DNA from 2 places in the Micromonospora sp. WMMD1102 genome. Region 1 is predicted to be linked to the other one. Evidence: riboswitches for the same ligand, from Rfam matches in the RefSeq annotation. Region 1 holds a riboswitch; the other holds the start of a gene.

What was found. Region 1 has a riboswitch for cobalamin ahead of O7626_RS03750 (ribonucleoside-diphosphate reductase subunit alpha). Riboswitches for the same ligand answer to the same signal wherever they lie in the genome.
Region 2: it holds a riboswitch for cobalamin, as region 1 does, so the genes downstream of both, O7626_RS07535 (ribonucleoside-diphosphate reductase subunit alpha) here and O7626_RS03750 (ribonucleoside-diphosphate reductase subunit alpha) in region 1, are expected to answer to the same signal.

Annotation. Positions count from the first base shown of each region.
Region 1 covers NZ_JARUBN010000001.1:788,789-792,193, reverse strand. Annotated here, with positions in the region: gene O7626_RS03750 (ribonucleoside-diphosphate reductase subunit alpha) at 1-1,315, opposite strand, end outside; cobalamin riboswitch at 1,443-1,651, opposite strand; gene O7626_RS03745 (hypothetical protein) at 1,989-2,465, opposite strand; gene O7626_RS03740 (peptidase) at 2,486-3,405, opposite strand, start outside.
Region 2 covers NZ_JARUBN010000001.1:1,650,505-1,653,909, forward strand. Annotated here, with positions in the region: gene O7626_RS07535 (ribonucleoside-diphosphate reductase subunit alpha) at 1-1,691, opposite strand, end outside; cobalamin riboswitch at 1,964-2,177, opposite strand; gene O7626_RS07540 (hypothetical protein) at 2,630-3,112, shown strand; gene O7626_RS07545 (DUF2277 family protein) at 3,136-3,381, opposite strand.

The sequences.
Region 1 (3,405 bases):
GGTGGATCGTGTTGCCTGGGGAGCCGGTCTGGTTGGAGAGCCGGTTCGAGGCGTCCTTGAACGTCATCCACCCGTTGCCGGTCTGGGCCAGGGTGCGCATCATCCGCCCGTACAGGTCCCGGGCCTTCACCGTCCGGACGGCCTTCTTCTCCGCCGCCCGGTACGCCTCGTCGAACGCCTCCCCGAACAGGTCGGGCAACTCGGGCGCGTCGGACGGGTCGATCAACGACCAGTCGCCGTCCGCCTCCACTCGGCGCATGAACTCGTCCGGGATCCAGTTCGCCAGGTTCAGGTTGTGGGTGCGCCGGGCGTCCTCGCCGGTGTTGTCCCGCAGTTCCAGGAACTCCTCGATGTCCGGGTGCCACGGCTCCAGGTAGACGCAGGCCGCGCCCTTGCGCCGGCCACCCTGGTTGACCGCGGCCACCCCGGCGTCGAGCGTCTTGAGGAACGGGACGATGCCGTTCGACCGCCCGTTGGTGCCCCGGATCAACGCGCCGCGACCACGGACCCGGGACCAGGAGATGCCGATCCCGCCGGAGAACTTCGACAGCTTCGCCACCTGGTGGTACCGCTCGTAGATCGAGTCGAGCTCGTCGCGCGGCGAGTCGACCAGGAAACACGACGACATCTGGGTGTGCCGGGTGCCCGAGTTGAACAGCGTCGGCGAACTCGGCAGGTACGCCAGCGACGACATCAGTCGATAGAAGCCGATCGCCTCACCGGGTGTCTGTGACAGTCCACAGGCGACCCGCAGCAGCCAGTACTGCGGCGTCTCCACCACCAGCCGCGTATCCGGATGCCGCAGCAGATACCTGTCCGCGACCGTACGCAGCCCGAAGTACTCGAACCGCCGATCGCCGTCCGGGTCGACGGCGTCGTCGAGCTTGCGGGCGTTGCGGGCCACGAACGCGGCCGTCTCGTCCCCGATCAACCCCAGACCGTGCGCGTACCGGATGGACTGGCTGAAGCTGGCCACCCCCTGACCGCGAACCTCCTTGTCCACGTACGCGGCCAGCAGCCGCGCGGCCAGCTTCGAGTACTGGGGCTCCTCGCCGATCAGCTCGGCCGCCGTCTGGATCGACAACTTGTCCAACTCGGCCGTGGTCGCCCCGTCGTACAACCCGCTGATCGTCTTGGTCGCCACCCGCAGCGGATCCACCTCGTCCAGGTCGGCGACCCAGCGTTCCACCGCCCTGACGATCTTGTTGACGTCCACCGGCTCGGTGTCGCCGTTACGCTTGCGGACCCGCATCACGTGCCGGCGCTGCTCCGGCACCGCCTGATCCGGCACAACCTGCTCCTGCGTCGCGGCCATGTCCCCCTCCTCACACCTGTCCGGAAGGTCGACGGACGCGCGGAGGGACGCCACCGGGCATCGGCATACCTGCCGACGGTCCGGCTGATGGCGTCGGCCGTCCCGCGCGGCCTTCGACCGCCGCACGCGACGCGTGCGGCGCGCTGGCAGGTCTTCGGACTCGCGGGCGTCGCACTCATCCCTACTGGCCGTCGCTTCCCAGACCCGAGGGTCCAGTGCTTCGTTGACGGCGGTCGTTCCCACTCACCGCTGCGGGGCAGTCCCGGATTCCCACCGGGTTCCCTCTTGCCTCGACCACCATGGATTGACGGTCGAACCAGCTACGGACAACACCATATATGGGCACGACGAAAGGAGGAAACACCAGATGCTGTGTCGGGCGTGTCACGGTGCAGGATTTGCGCCCGACTTCCCCAGCGCGGTGGGAGTCGGGCGCGCGCCATCGGCGACGCGGACGGGTCGGCGGCGGGCCGGTGACCGGTCAGAAGCGGAACCCGACGTGGCCCGGTCGTCCCCTGGCCCTTGACCCGCCGTAGTGGCAGGAACCCCTCGACGATGACCGTCCGCCGACCGAGCGTCGTGCCGGATTCCCACCCCGTCCTGGTCCGAGGCATCGGATGGTGGTGACATGCCTGGCCGGCCACCGGTACGGCGGTCGGCCAGGCGAGCCGGGTCACGGCGGGGAAATCGAGGGTGCCTGGCCGGACCCGAATCGCCAGCCTTCGACGGTGCCCTGGGCGGGGTTGTAGCTGGTGGCGCCGAGGGTGCTGTAGGACCAGGTGCCGCCGGGCGGGGCGTGCCAGTAGGACCAGTAGGCGCTGGCCGGGGGCGTGTTGACGCACGGTTCGGCCGCCGGTAGCGGTCGTCCGTCGATGCGGCAGACGAACGCGAGACCCCAGCGTTGGGTGCCGGTGACGGTGTAGCCGGCGCCTTGCAGGGCAGCCAGGCCGGTGGGCGGGTCGCCGAGGTAGCACGCGGTCTGCACGCCGAGGCCGAAGGCGGTGAAGTCGACGACGACGGTGACCCCGGTGCCGGGGCTGCACGCAGCGGCGTGCGCCGGGCGGGGCGTCGGGTCGGCGGCGACCAGCCCGGCCGCGACGACGATGATGGCGATCAGCGCGGCGAGGTGGCGGCGGATCCGGATGGGCATTGGTGAACCTCCCGTGGTGGTCATCGGTGCGGACACGCCAGGGTCGGGGCGGCCGGACGGGAGCCGGCGGCGGACAGGGTGGCGAAGCCCACCCCCGCCAGTCCGGAGACGGCTTGGGCGGTGGCGCGGGTCGCGGTGCTGGGGTCGTACCCGCCGTCGGTGTAGGCGATCGCGCCCCGGTCCACGGCGGGTGCGGTGCAGGTCTGTTGGAGGCTGGTCAGGTACTGACGGGCGTGCAGCCACGGCACGGCCCGACCGGCAGCGGCGAGCGCCTGCGCGGCCAGTCCGGTGCTGTTGGCGTTGGCCACCCCGTTCGCGGTGAACGACCCGTCGTCGGCCTGTACGGAGACCAGCCATCGAGCCGCCGCCTGGGCGACGAGGGGACGGTCGGCGGCGAGGAGTGCCTGGATCGCCAGTGCGGTGGCGTCCACGTCGCTGACGCAGGTGGCCTGGGCGAATAGCAGGGGGAAGCCGCCGTCGGGGCAGCGGGCGCCGGCCAGGAAGGCCACCGCCGCCGGGGGTGCTTCGCCCGCCCGGTCGAATGCCAGCACCGCGAAGGACTGGCTGAACATGTTGCTGAAGTCGCCGAAGGCGGACCGGTCGGTGAACCTACCGGTTGGTGCCATCAGGGTGTGGAGGCGGGCGATCAGGTCGACACCGCCGAACGCTGCCGGATTCAGGCCGCGGACCTGTACGCCGAGGGCGAGTTTGGCGGTCGCTCCGGCGTACGCCTCGGTGCCGTCGCCGATGTAGCCGGTGGTGACCGCCGGTTGCGCCAACCAGGCGGTGGCGCTGGCGGCGTTCGTGTCGGCGACCTTCGCGGCGGCGAAGGCGAAGATCGCGTCGAGGGTGAGTCCCTGATCGGGGTAGGCGACGCCGTCGAAGACGACCTCGAACCGTTCGCCGTCGACCATCTGGCGGGCGAGCCATCCGGCGGCGG
Region 2 (3,405 bases), 860 kb from region 1:
CCGCACAGGTCCGGGTGCAGCTCACCCCGGGCCGCCCGGGTCTGTGGGTACGCCGGATGCGGACCGAACCGCTCGGCCAACCCGGCCGAGGTCTCCAACGCGGTCAGGAAGATCTCCTCCTGTACCCGGGTCGACAGCTCCCGGGCCGGCGCCGAGTCGAACGGCAGCCGAAGTGTGAAGAACGCGTCCTGCAAGCCCATCAGCCCGAGCCCGACCGGCCGCCAGCGGGGGTTCGACGCCGCCGCCTGCGCCGCCGGGTAGTAGTTGATGTCGATCACCCGGTCCAGGAACACCACCGCCGTGCGTACGGTGTCGCGCAGCTTCGCCCAGTCGACCCCGTCGGCGGTGACGTGCGCGGCCAGGTTGACCGAGCCGAGGTTGCAGACCGCGGTCTCGGTGTCGCTGTTGACCTCCAGGATCTCGGTGCAGAGATTCGACAGGTGGATGGTGTTGCCCGGCTCGCCGGTCTGGTTGGAGAGCCGGTTCGAGGCGTCCTTGAACGTCATCCACCCGTTGCCGGTCTGCGCCAGGGTGCGCATCATCCGCCCGTACAGTTCCCTGGCCCGCACGGTCCGGACGGCCTTCTTCTCGGCCGCCCGGTACGCCTCGTCGAAGGTGTCCCCGAACAGGTCGGGCAGCTCGGGCGCGTCGGACGGGTCGATCAGCGACCAGTCGCCGTCGGCCTCGACCCGACGCATGAACTCGTCCGGGATCCAGTTCGCCAGGTTCAGGTTGTGGGTACGCCGGGCCTCCTCGCCGGTGTTGTCCCGCAGCTCCAGGAACTCCTCGACGTCCGGATGCCACGGCTCCAGGTAGACGCAGGCCGCACCCTTGCGCCGGCCACCCTGGTTCACCGCCGCCACACCCGCGTCGAGCGTCTTGAGGAACGGCACGATCCCGTTCGACCGGCCGTTGGTGCCCCGGATCAGCGCGCCCCGGCCCCGTACCCGGGACCAGGAGATGCCGATGCCACCGGAGAACTTGGACAGCTTCGCCACCTGGTGGTAACGCTCGTAGATCGAGTCCAGCTCGTCCCTCGGCGAGTCGACCAGGAAACAGGACGACATCTGGGTGTGCCGGGTGCCGGAGTTGAACAGCGTCGGCGAACTCGGCAGGTAGGCCAGCGACGACATCAGCCGGTAGAACCCGATCGCCTCGCCCGGCGTCCGGGACAGTCCGCAGGCGACCCGCAACAGCCAGTGCTGCGGCGTCTCCACCACCAGTCGGGTCTCCGGATGCCGCAGCAGGTAACGGTCGGCGACGGTACGCAGCCCGAAGTACTCGAACCGCCGGTCACCGTCCGGGTCGACGGCGTCGTCGAGCTTGCGGGCGTTTCGGGCCACGAACGCGGCCGTGTCGTCGCCGATCAGGCCCAGACCGTGCGCGTACCGGATGGACTGGCTGAAGCTGGCCACCCCCTGACCGCGTACCTCCTTGTCGACGAACGCGGCCAGCAACCGGGCCGCCAGTCTCGAGTACTGCGGCTCCGTGCCGATGAGTTCCGCCGCCGTCTGGATCGAGAGCCTGTCCAGTTCGGCGGTGGTCGCCCCGTCGTACAGCCCGCTTATCGTCTTCGTCGCCACCCGTAGCGGATCGACCTCGTCCAGGTCGTCGACCCAGCGCTCCACGGCCCGGACGATCTTGTTGACGTCCACCGACTCCAGGTCGCCGTTCCGCTTGCGGACCCGCATGACCTGCCGGCGCTGCTCCGGCACCGCGGCCGGCTCCGGCACCGCGGCCGGCTCCGGCACCGCGGCCTGCCCCGGCCCAGTTGCATCCTGGTCCGGCCCACCCGCAGCCTGCTCCGGCGCCGCGGTCTGCTCGTGCGCGACCGTCATGGCCCTCTCCTCACGCCTCGCCCGAGGTCGTCGAGCGCGCGGGAGGACGCCGCCGGCCCGCGGCGAACAACCGCGGCCGGCTCCGGCGTCGGCCGTCCCGCGCGGCCTTCGACCGCCGCACACCGGTCGGCGTACGGCGCGCTGGCAGGTCTTCGGACTCGTGGGCAGGACGCCGGGGCGTCGCCTACTGGCCGTCGCTTCCCGGACCGGCTGGTCCAGTGCTTGGTTGACGGCGGTCGTTCCCACTCACCGCTGCGGGGCAGTCCCGGACTTCCACCGGGTTCCCTGTTGTCTCGACCGACCAGTCAGGACGGCCGAACCAGCTGCGGGAAACACCATATCTGGGTGGGATGGGAGATGGGCAACACCAGATGGTGTGTCGGGCGTGTCGTGGATCCCAGCAGTCGTGTCCCCGGTCGACAGTCGGACCGGAAACCCGGCCCCGGCGTCATCCAGGTCGGAGCGTTGGCGAGCAGCCGGGCCCGGAGGATGGTCGGTCCGGAACTGTCCGGTGCCCGACCGGGCTGGCCGAACAGGCCACGCTGGGTGAGCGCCACCGGCGAGGCCGCACCGGAACGAGGTGCTGCTCCGACTACAATAGGTAGTCAAGGCTCGTCTATTTCGGCGGATATGGTCACAGACCGGTAACTTAGCCGCTCTCGGCCCGGTGTGCCCGGCACCATCGTGGGTGAGGCCGTTACACCCAGACACCAGGGGTGATCCGGCCCGACGGGGGATGCCCGAGGTGAGACCGGCATCCAGCCACGAACGATTACGGCGAGGAGGCGGCAATGATCGAGCTGTGGAACTGGAGGACGGAGAGGCGCGTCGCCGCCTCGGAGATCCGCCGCGCGCTTGCCGACGCGCTCGACGTACCGGTGCTGCCGTTCGGCGGGGTCGACCCGGCTCGGGTGCCGTCCGGCGCGCTGCTTGTCGACGTCTGGCACCGTCGCGGGGACTTTCCGACCTCCGTCGACTGCTACGGGGTGCCGGCAGGGCTGCCGGAGGTGGGCGCCGTCGCGGCGTTCGCCCGGCGGCTGGGCCGGGCCTGCCTGCTGCCGGACGACACCCTCGACGCCGGACGGCACCTGCTGGTGGCGGCGGACGGCACGATACGACCGGTGCACCACGACGTGCGGGAGGACGAGGACGGCGAAGTCCTCTCCGAGCAGCGGCTCTGCACCGTGCTCAGCCCGCGCTGCCGGGGCTGGTCGCCCTGCCAGCGGTCGCGTTGGACCCCGGACTCGGTGATCCCGGCCCTCGCCGCCGCCTGACCGCCGACCGGGTCGCCCGGTCGTTAGCCTGCGGCCCGCTCGGTCGGCGTCGGTCGGCCGGGGCCGCCCTTCACCACGAGCTGGTCGAGCAGGGTCCGGGTCGCCTCGGCCACCGTGGCCACCGCGGCGTCGAAGGCCGCCGCGTTGTGCGCGGCCGGGGCCCGGAACCCGGAGATCTTGCGGACGTACTGCAACGCCGCCGCCTCGATGTCCGTCTCGGTGACGACCTCGGCGTACGGCTGGCGAAGGGTCTTGATGCTCCGGCACATGGCGCTACCTTCCCGTCGGGGCAG